2 linked regions of the Kineosporia succinea genome follow. The protein of the gene in region 2 interacts with the protein of the main gene of each other region in a pairwise test. Links are inferred from orthologs where the notes say so. Each region holds a gene or a part of one and is shown on either strand. Other genes may lie near its edges.

The links. Proteins that work in one complex are often made in the same cells at the same time.
Region 1: the proteins of thrS (region 2) and rplA interact in binary tests that used the Escherichia coli proteins (3 or more experiments, as listed by UniProt). The link is inferred for Kineosporia succinea from one-to-one orthologs.

Annotation. Positions count from the first base shown.
Region 1 is NZ_JAUSQZ010000001.1:3,340,067-3,344,722, forward strand. What follows is about bases 894-3,694. They hold rplA (50S ribosomal protein L1), read left to right. Parts: upstream 894-1,840; coding sequence 1,841-2,548; downstream 2,549-3,694. Other genes in these bases: nusG (transcription termination/antitermination protein NusG), read left to right, coding at 894-1,291; rplK (50S ribosomal protein L11), read left to right, coding at 1,326-1,757; J2S57_RS14645 (PP2C family protein-serine/threonine phosphatase), read left to right, coding at 2,790-3,694. Outside these bases: preprotein translocase subunit SecE, read left to right, coding at 196-417; more of nusG, read left to right, coding at 518-893; more of J2S57_RS14645, read left to right, coding at 3,695-3,986; J2S57_RS14650 (CHASE3 domain-containing sensor histidine kinase), read left to right, coding at 3,983-4,656. UniProt on the Escherichia coli protein: One of the primary rRNA binding proteins, it binds very close to the 3'-end of the 23S rRNA. Forms part of the L1 stalk. It is often not seen in high-resolution crystal structures, but can be seen in cryo_EM and 3D reconstruction models.
Region 2 is NZ_JAUSQZ010000001.1:103,692-108,537, reverse strand. The notes cover bases 536-3,526. They hold thrS (threonine--tRNA ligase), read right to left. Parts: upstream 3,026-3,526; coding sequence 1,046-3,025; downstream 536-1,045. Other genes in these bases: J2S57_RS00515 (sensor domain-containing diguanylate cyclase), read left to right, coding at 3,143-3,526; J2S57_RS00525 (alpha-amylase family protein), read right to left, coding at 536-972. In the rest of the region: more of J2S57_RS00525, read right to left, coding at 1-535; more of J2S57_RS00515, read left to right, coding at 3,527-4,846. UniProt on the Escherichia coli protein: Catalyzes the attachment of threonine to tRNA(Thr) in a two-step reaction: L-threonine is first activated by ATP to form Thr-AMP and then transferred to the acceptor end of tRNA(Thr). The rate-limiting step is amino acid activation in the presence of tRNA.

The DNA.
Region 1 (4,656 bases), 3.2 Mb from region 2 along the record:
CGGCGGTTGGGGGTTCGAGTCCCTCCTGCCCTGCGGGATGTGCTCGCGGCAACAGGACGTGTCGCGGAACTGACAGGGCCCGTACCGACATGTTCGGTGCGGGCCACGATCACTGGACCGACCCGATCCACGCCGTGGCGCGGGCCTGGGAAGGCCCGGGCCTGACGACAGGCCCCAGACAACCAGGTGAGGACCGTGAGCAGCACGTCATCGACGAAGAAGCGCAGGGGCGGGCCGTTGCTCTTCCTGCGGCAGGTCGTGGCCGAGCTGCGGAAGGTGGTCCGTCCCACCCGGAACGAGCTCATCACCTACACGTCCGTGGTGCTGATCTTCGTCCTCGCCGTGATGCTTTACGTGTCGGCGCTGGACTTCGGCTTCGGCAAGTTCGTGCTCTGGGCGTTCGGCGGCGGTAGCTGAGTCGCCTGCGCGGCGGCTCCGGTGCACGATCGAGAGCGTTGAGAGCCGGCCCGACCACTCCGTGAGCGGGCCGGAACGTACGAAGGGAAGCAGGACAAGCGTGTCCGAGAACACCGAGCAGTTCACCGAGGAGGACACCGACCTCGCCACCACGGCGCAGGACGGTTCCGACGACGCCGCCACCGACGAGGTGGCCGGCGCCCTCGAGCAGGACGAGACGGACGACGCGCAGCCCGAGTCCGTTCCCACCGCCGGTGCGGACGACGAGGAGCCCGGCGACCCGGTCGAGGAGTTCAAGGCGGGTCTGCGCCGCGCTCCCGGTGACTGGTACGTGATCCACTCCTACGCGGGTTACGAGAACCGGGTCAAGGCCAACCTCGAGAACCGCACCACGAGCCTCAACATGGAGGATTACATCTTCCAGGTCGAGGTGCCGATGGAAGACGTGACCGAGATCAAGAACGGCCAGCGCAAGCAGGTCCGCCGGGTCCGGATCCCTGGTTACGTCCTGGTCCGCATGGACCTCACCGACGAGTCCTGGGGCGCCGTCCGGCACACCCCGGGCGTCACCGGTTTCGTCGGCCACACGCACCAGCCGGTTCCGCTGAGCCTCGACGAGGTCTTCTCGATGCTCGCCCCGGCCCTGGCGCCGGCGGAATCCACGAGCAAGTCCTCGAGCCCCGGCAAGTCCGAGGTGAAGGTCGTCGACTTCGAGGTCGGCGAGACCGTCACCGTGATGGAAGGGCCGTTCGAGACCCTGCCGGCCACCATCTCCGAGATCAACGCCGACGCCCAGAAGCTCAAGGTGCTGGTCTCGATCTTCGGTCGGGAGACCCCGGTGGAACTTTCGTTCGCCGACGTCTCCAAGATCTGATCGCACCTAAACACCCGGAAAAAGGAACAAGGTCATGCCCCCCAAGAAGAAGGTCTCAGCTCTGATCAAGCTGCAGATCAATGCCGGCCAGGCAACTCCCGCCCCGCCGATCGGGCCTGCGCTCGGTCAGCACGGCGTCAACATCATGGAGTTCTGCAAGGCCTACAACGCCAAGACCGAAGGCCAGCGCGGCAGCGTGGTTCCGGTGGAGATCACGGTCTACGAAGACCGTTCCTTCACCTTCATCACGAAGACCCCGCCGGCCGCCGAGCTGATCAAGAAGGCCGCCGGTGTGGCCAAGGGCTCGGGCGAGCCGCACAAGACCAAGGTCGGCAACCTCACCGCCGCCCAGGTCCGTGAGATCGCCACGACCAAGCTCGAAGACCTCAACGCGAGCGACCTGGACATGGCGTCCCGGATCATCGCCGGCACCGCCCGCTCGATGGGGATCACCGTCGAGGGCTGAGCCTCTCACCCGTACTTTTTTCACAGCACCACGTGGCAGGGCCGGGCGCGGTCCGTCGACCACACTTCTCCTGGAGGAGAATCATGAAGCGCAGCAAGTCCTACCGCGCAGCGGCGGAGAAGATCGACAGCGACGAGCTGTACTCCCCGCTCGACGCGATCAAGCTGGCCAAGGAGACGTCGAGCACGAAGTACGACGCCACCGTCGAGGTCGCGTTCCGTCTCGGTGTCGACCCGCGTAAGGCCGACCAGATGGTGCGCGGCACCGTGAACCTGCCGAACGGCACCGGCAAGACCGCCCGGGTGCTGGTCTTCGCCACCGGTGACCGTGCCGCGCAGGCCGAGGCCGCGGGTGCCGACATCGTCGGCTCCGACGAGCTCATCACGAAGATCCAGGGTGGCTTCCTCGACTTCGACGCCGTCGTCGCCACGCCCGACCTGATGGGCAAGGTCGGGCGTCTGGGTAAGGTCCTCGGTCCCCGTGGCCTGATGCCGAACCCGAAGACCGGCACGGTGACCATGGACGTCGCCAAGGCCGTCGAGGAGATCAAGGGCGGAAAGATCGAGTTCCGCACCGACAAGCACTCGAACCTGCACTTCATCATCGGCAAGACCTCGTTCACCGAGTCTCAGCTGGTGCAGAACTACGCGGCCGCGATCGAAGAGGTCATGCGCCTCAAGCCGTCCGCCGCGAAGGGTCGCTACCTGAAGAAGGCGACCATCACCACCACGATGGGCCCGGGCATCCCGGTCGACCCGAACGCGGTGCGGGCGCTGGAGGAGCAGGCCTGAGCCTGATTCCCCGGCACCTCCCGGTGAGGTTCTGAACCGAAGAACGGCCCTGTTCGCACACTGCGAATAGGGCCGTTCTCATGATCGCCACGAGGCGCCCGGTGACGGTCTTTTTCTACTGATCCGCAAGGTAGGGTTAACGGGCGCGACGCCTGACGGGAGTGCTCCCGGAGGGCGAGGGTCCAGCAGCCGGGCTCCAGCGCTGTCTGCTGTGCGCGGAACGTGTGGGGCGGAGGGCCCGGTGTACGAAACGGAACGTCTGGAGGAGCCCGCGGCCCGCTCGGAGAGCAGGTTGCTGCTCGTCGAGGACGACGACGGGGACGCCCTGATCGTCGAGGACCTGCTCGACCTGGCCGGCAGCGGTTTCGAGATCGTGCGGGCCCGGAGCCTCAAGCAGGCTCGAGATCTGTTGCGCCGCAACAAGTTCGGCTGTGTCCTGCTCGACCTCGGACTGCCCGACGGGCAGGGGCTGGATGTCGTGCACAGCCTGCTCGACGAGGCCTCCGACGTCGCGGTCATCTGTTTCACCGGTCTCGACGACGAGCGCTCCGGCGCCGCCGCGGTCGCCGCCGGTGCCCAGGACTACCTGGTCAAGGGCCAGGTCGACGGTGAGCTGCTGAGCCGGGCGATCCGCTATGCGATGGAGCGGCGCCGGGCCGAGGAGCAGTCCCGCCAGCTCTACGCCAGCGAGGTGCGCACCCAGGAGTACGCCCGTCTCGAGCGTGGCCTGCTGCCGCTGACCCAGACCCGCGACCCTGCCCTCGGCGTCACCGCCCGCTACCGCCCGCAGGCCGGTGACCTGCTCGGCGCCGACTTCTACGACGTGGTCGAGGCCCCCGACGGCCGGGTGTTCATCCTGATCGGCGGCGTGGCCGGGCACGGTCCCGAGGAGGCGGCCCTCGGGGTCAGCCTGCGCGTCGCCTGGCGCGCTCTGGTGATGGCCGGCGTCGACCCGGGCCGGCTGCTGCCCGTGCTCGAGGAGCTGCTGATCCGGGAGCGCCGCTCGGAGGAGATCTTCGTGCAGGCCACGCTCTGCGTGATCGACGCCGACCGGCTCACCGCGCACCTGTGGCTGGCCGCGCACCTGCCGCCGATGCTGCTCGACCCGGTGCCGACCCAGCTGCCCGGCGACCCCGCGAGCATGGCGATCGGCCTGCTCCCGCCCGGGGCCTGGCGCGGTCGCAAGATCACGCTGCCGGCCCGCTGGCGCCTGCTCTTCTACACCGACGGCCTGGTCGAGGGTTCGCGCGGCCGTGGCCTGCACCACGAGCTGGGTGTGCCCGGCCTGCTCGAGCTGGCCCAGGCCAGCCGCACGGTCGGCGACGACGGCGCCGAGGTGGTGGACGACCTGCTGGACCGGGTGCAAGACGCGCACGGGGGAGAGCTGCCCGACGACGTCGCGGTGATCGCGGTGCAGTGGCCGAGGGAGTTCAAGTGACCACGTGGTGGAACCGCATGCGTGAGCCGCGGGTCTGGGGTGTGCACGGCCGGATCGCCGCCGCCCTGGTGGTCGTCGTGGCGCTGCTGACCGGGGTGGTCACGGCCGCCGTGCTGACCCTGCTGGAGACCCGGCAGGTGCAGCGTGAGGTGGTGCGCGACTACTACGAGGGCCTGCGCGCCTCGCAGAACTACTTCATCGCGATGCTCGACTCGGAGACCGCGATCCGGGGTTACGCCCTCACCCACGACCCGTCGGCGCTGACCCCGCTCAACGACTCGGACCAGCCCTGGGACAACCCGATCTCCGACACCCTGGGCCGGGTGCTGCCCGACACCGCGGCGATCCCGGCGATGCAGGAGGCGGAGGCGGCGGCCGAGGTCTGGTACTCGGACTGGGCCGCGCCCACGATCCGCAGCATCCAGAACGGCGACGACCTCAGCGGCAAGGACTTCGACGAGGGCCGGGAGCTGTTCGACAACTTCCGCACGCAGTACAACGAGGCCATCAACACGCTGCGTCCCGAGCGCGAGGCGGCGGCCGACCACCTGGCCCGCGTCACCAACCTGGGCTTCGCCATCGGCGTGCTGAGCGCGATCATCTGCCTGGTCGCCGGCGTGGTGCTGTGGATCCTGATGCGGCGCTGGGTGAGCAACCCGGTCGCGCACCT
Region 2 (4,846 bases):
CTCGGCGTCCCCTCCGGCCCGGTCGTACTTCACGCCCCGGAACGCCTGCTCGTCGCCGGCGTACACGCTCGGGATCCCGGCCACCGTGAACAGCACGGTCAGCGCGTGCCCGAGGTGACGCGGGTCGTCGAGGCGGCTGGCGATGCGCGTGACGTCGTGATTGCCCACGAAGGTCTGCGGCACGAAACCCGCGGCGAACTCGTTGTGCCGCTCCAGGTTCCAGGCCAGCTCCCAGAAGTTGGCGTCGTTCAGGCTGCTCCACAACGACTTCCAGAGCTCGTACTGGGTCACCGAGTCGAGGTCGCCGGCCCGCGCGATCTCCGCGTAGTCGCCGTGGATCACCTCACCGAGGAACCAGGCATCCGGATGCGTGGTGCGGACCTCGCCGATCACCGCCCGCCAGAACTCCGCCGGCACCTGGTAGGCCGCGTCGAGGCGCCAGCCGTCGGCGCCGCGGTCGAGCCAGTACCGCATCACGTCGATGGTGTACTGCCGCACGGCCGGGTTCTCGTGGTTCAGCGCGACCAGGGCGCCGTGCCCCTCGAAGTCGCGGTAGGTGAACGTGCCGTCCTCGGCGAACGTCAGGTGGAACCAGTCCTTGTACTCCGACCGGTCTCCGTGAGCGAGAACGTCCTGGAAATGCGGGAACTCACGGCCGACGTGGTTGAACACCCCGTCCAGCAGCAGGCGCAGGCCGCGCCCGCGCGCCTGCTCGACCAGCGCGTCCCACATCGGCTCGTCGCCGAGCCGCGCATCGATGCGGAAATGGTCGACGGTGTCGTAGCCGTGCGTCGCGGCGGCGAACACGGGCCCGAGCAGCAGGCCGTTGGCCCCCAGCTCGATGACGTAGTCGAGCCAGGGGTGGAGCTTCTCGAGCCGCGGCACGACCTCGGTGGTGGCCTCGTCGGGAGCACCGGTGAAGGTGAGCGGGTGCAGCTGCCACCAGATGACATGTTCGGACCAGTCGGGCACCGCAAAGACCTCCGGGTGAAAAGCGAACGGCGCCGGGCCTTGTCGACCCGGCGCCGTTGCGTCAGTACATGGTTCAGACCTGCGCGCGGGTCCGGATCGCCTCGGTGATCCGCTCGATCGCCTGCTCGATCGGCACCCCGTTGTCCTGCGAGCCGTCGCGGAACCGGAACGACACCGCGCCCTTGGCCACGTCGTCGTCACCCACGATCAGCATGAAGGGGACCTTCTGCTTGGTGTGGGTGCGGATCTTCTTGGGCATGCGGTCGTCGGAGTCGTCGACCTCGACGCGCACCCCGGCCTCGGCCAGACGCCCGGCCACGTCCCGGAGGTAGGGCACGTGGTCGTCGGTCACCGGGATGCCGACGGCCTGGACCGGGGCGAGCCACGGAGGGAACGCGCCCGCGTAGTGCTCGACCAGCACACCGAAGAACCGCTCCAGCGAACCGAACTTGGCCGAGTGGATCATCACCGGCTGCTGCCGGGTGCCGTCGGCCGCCGCGAACTCCAGGCCGAAGCGCGAGGGCATGTTGAAGTCGTACTGGATGGTCGACATCTGCCAGGTACGGCCGATGGCGTCCTTCGCCTGCACCGAGATCTTCGGGCCGTAGAACGCGGCGCCACCGGGGTCGGGCACCAGCTCGGCGCCGGACTCCTCGGCCACCTGGCGCAGCACCTCGGTGGCCTTCTCCCACTCCTCGTCCGACCCGATGAACTTGTCCTTCTTGTCCGGGGCGTCGGAGCGGGTGGAGAGCTCGAGGTAGTAGTCGTTCAGGCCGAAGTCGCTCAGCAGCCCGGTGACGAACTTCAGCAGGTGCCGGATCTCACCGGGGGCCTGTTCCGGGGTGACGTAGCTGTGCGAGTCGTCTTGCGTCAGCCCCCGCACGCGGGTGAGACCGTGCACCACGCCGGACTTCTCGTAGCGGTAGACGGAGCCGAACTCGAACAGGCGCAGCGGCAGCTCGCGGTACGAACGCCCACGCGACCTGAAGATCAGGTTGTGCATCGGGCAGTTCATGGCCTTGAGGTAGTACTGGCTGTTCTCGAGGTCCATCGGCGGGAACATGGTGTCCGCGTAGTGCGGCAGGTGCCCCGAGGTCTCGAACAGCTGGCCCTTGCTGATGTGCGGGGTTCCGACGTACGAGAAGCCCTCCTCGATGTGCCGGGCCCGGACGTAGTCCTCCATCACCCGCTTGATCACGCCGCCCTTGGGGTGGAAGACCACCAGGCCGGAACCGATCTCGTCGGGGAAACTGAACAGGTCGAGCTCGGTGCCGAGCTTGCGGTGGTCGCGGCGCTCGGCCTCGGCCAGGCGCTCGAGGTAGGCCTTCAGCTCGTCCTTCGTGGCCCAGGCGGTGCCGTAGATGCGCTGCAGCTGCGGGTTCTTCTCGCTGCCGCGCCAGTAGGCGGCGGCGCTGCGCATCAGCTGGAAACCGTTGCCGATCAGCTTGGTGCTGGGCACGTGCGGGCCCCGGCACAGGTCCTTCCAGGCCACCTCGCCCTTGCGGTTGAGGTTGTCGTAGATGGTGAGCTCGCCCGCGCCGACCTCGACGTCGGCGCCCTCGGCGTCACCGGCACCGCCCTTGAGGCCGATCAGCTCGAGCTTGTACGGCTCGTTCGCCAGCTCGGCCCGGGCCTCCTCGTCGGTGACCACGCGGCGCTGGAAGGTCTGGCCCTCCTTGATGATGCGCTGCATGGCCTTGTCGAGGGCCTTCAGGTCTTCCGGGGTGAACGGGGTCTCGACGTCGAAGTCGTAGTAGAACCCGTCGCGGATCGGCGGGCCGATGCCGAGCTTGGCGTCCTTGAAGGTGGCCTGCACGGCCTGCGCGAGCACGTGGGCGGTGGAGTGCCGCAGCACCGCCAGGCCCTCGGGGTCTTCCGCGGTGACCGGCTCGACCTGGTCGCCCTCGGCCAGCGCGTGGGTGAGGTCGCGCAGCTCGCCGTTGACGCGGGCCACGATCACGGCGCGGTCGTCGGAGAACAGGTCCGCGGCCGTGGTCCCCGCGGGGACTTCCCGCGGCGAACCGGATACGGACACGGTGACCTGGGCTGACACAGTGACTCCTCGTTAGGTGGTGGGCACCCGGACGGGCGCATCCTGGATGCTACCGAGCGCGCCGCCCGTGGCGCGCCAGGGCTCAGGCTCGCGTCGGTGTGTGCCGATAGCGACCGGGTGGCTGGGCATGTGGTGGGGGATGACATCGGTGACGTCTCGTACGGCGCGTACACGGACGTGGACCGGCAGGAGCAGGCCCGGATCGAGGCCGTGCACGCCCTGGGACTGATCGAGCGCCCGGTGGCCGAGGGCATCGACCGGCTGGTCGAGCTGGCGGCGGAGCTGTGCCGTACCGAGAACGCCACGATCAACATCGTGGACGAGGAGTGGCTGCACTCGATCGCGGCGGTGGGCGGGCCGAAGGGCAGCTTCCCGCGCGAGGACATCCCCTGTGACCTGGTGGTGCGCAGCGGCCAGGAGCTCGTGGTGGAGAACGCCACGACGGTGCCGATCCTGGCGAACAGCCCGGTGGTCGACGGCACGATCGCGCGGATGGGCTTCTACGCCTCCGTGCCCCTGCGCACGCTGACCGGGCACGTGGTGGGCACGCTGTGCGCCTACGACGAGCAGGAACGCACGTTCACCGCCGAGCAGCTGAAGATGCTGCGGATCCTCGCCGACCACGCGATCGGCATCTTCCAGATGGCCGACGCCCTGGAACGCGCCCGGCACGCCACCGAGCAGCTGGCCCGGCGTTCGCGTCAGGCCCAGGAGAGCCAGCAGGGCCGGCGGTCCGCGGAGGAGCTGCTGGGCGCGGTGTTCCGGCACGCCGCCGACGGGATCGTAGTGGTCGCGGTCTCCGGCACCGAGACGGGCCGGATCGTGCACGCGAACCCGGCCGCGCAGACCCTCACCGGTCGTTCCGGTCTGGTCGGTCTCACGCTTGAGGACGTGGTGGCCGGGCAGGTGCCCGTCGCCCTCGGGGCGGGGGTCGCCGACGACGGCACCGCGGCCCGGCGCGCCCTGCTCGAGGACCTCGACCGCCTGGTGACGCAGCCGGCCGGCACCTTCCCGAACGACACCGTCCAGCACCGGACCCGGATGAGCATCGGCACCGGGCACCTGCTGGTGAACCTGGTGATCACCCTGACCCGCGACGCCGAGGGCAGCCCCGAGCACGCCCTCGTGCAGATGCGCGACGTGACCGCGCAGCAGGTGCACGAGCAGTGGCTGGAACGGCAGGCCCGCACCGATCCGCTGACCGGGCTGGGCAACCGCACGGCGCTGCGCGAGCGGCTGCGGGCCGCGATCGGGAGCCTGCCGGTGACCACCGGCGACACCGGTCTCGGCGTGGTGATGATCGACCTGGACGAGCTGCGCGCCGTGAACGACGCCCGCGGCCAGGGGGCCGGGGACGACCTGATCCGCCGCACCGCGCGGGCGCTGGCCGACGTGGTCCCGGACGGCTCCTTCACCGCCCGGCTCGGCGGCGACGAGTTCGTGGTGCTGACCGGGGAGGCCACCGAGGAGTCGGTGCGCGAGGAGTCCGGCCGGGTGCAGCGGGCGCTGGCCGAGGTGGCCAACCGGTTCGGCGCGGACACCGGTCTCACCGTGACGACGGCCCTCGGCGTGATGTTCACGCAGGACCCGGCGATCGACCCGGACGAGCTGCTGCGGGCGACGGCCGCGACGCTGGCCGAGAACAAGCGGCGGCGGGGCAGCGCGGCGGCGACCGCGCGGATCCCGGGGCAGCGCGTCCCGGCCGAACCGCCGGCTCTCTACGCGGTGCCGTCGCTCGCGGGCTCGCAGCCCCTGGCCTACCCGGCGCCCACCCCGGCCCCGCGGCACGCGCCGCAGCCGGGAGACGTGGCCCACCCGGCG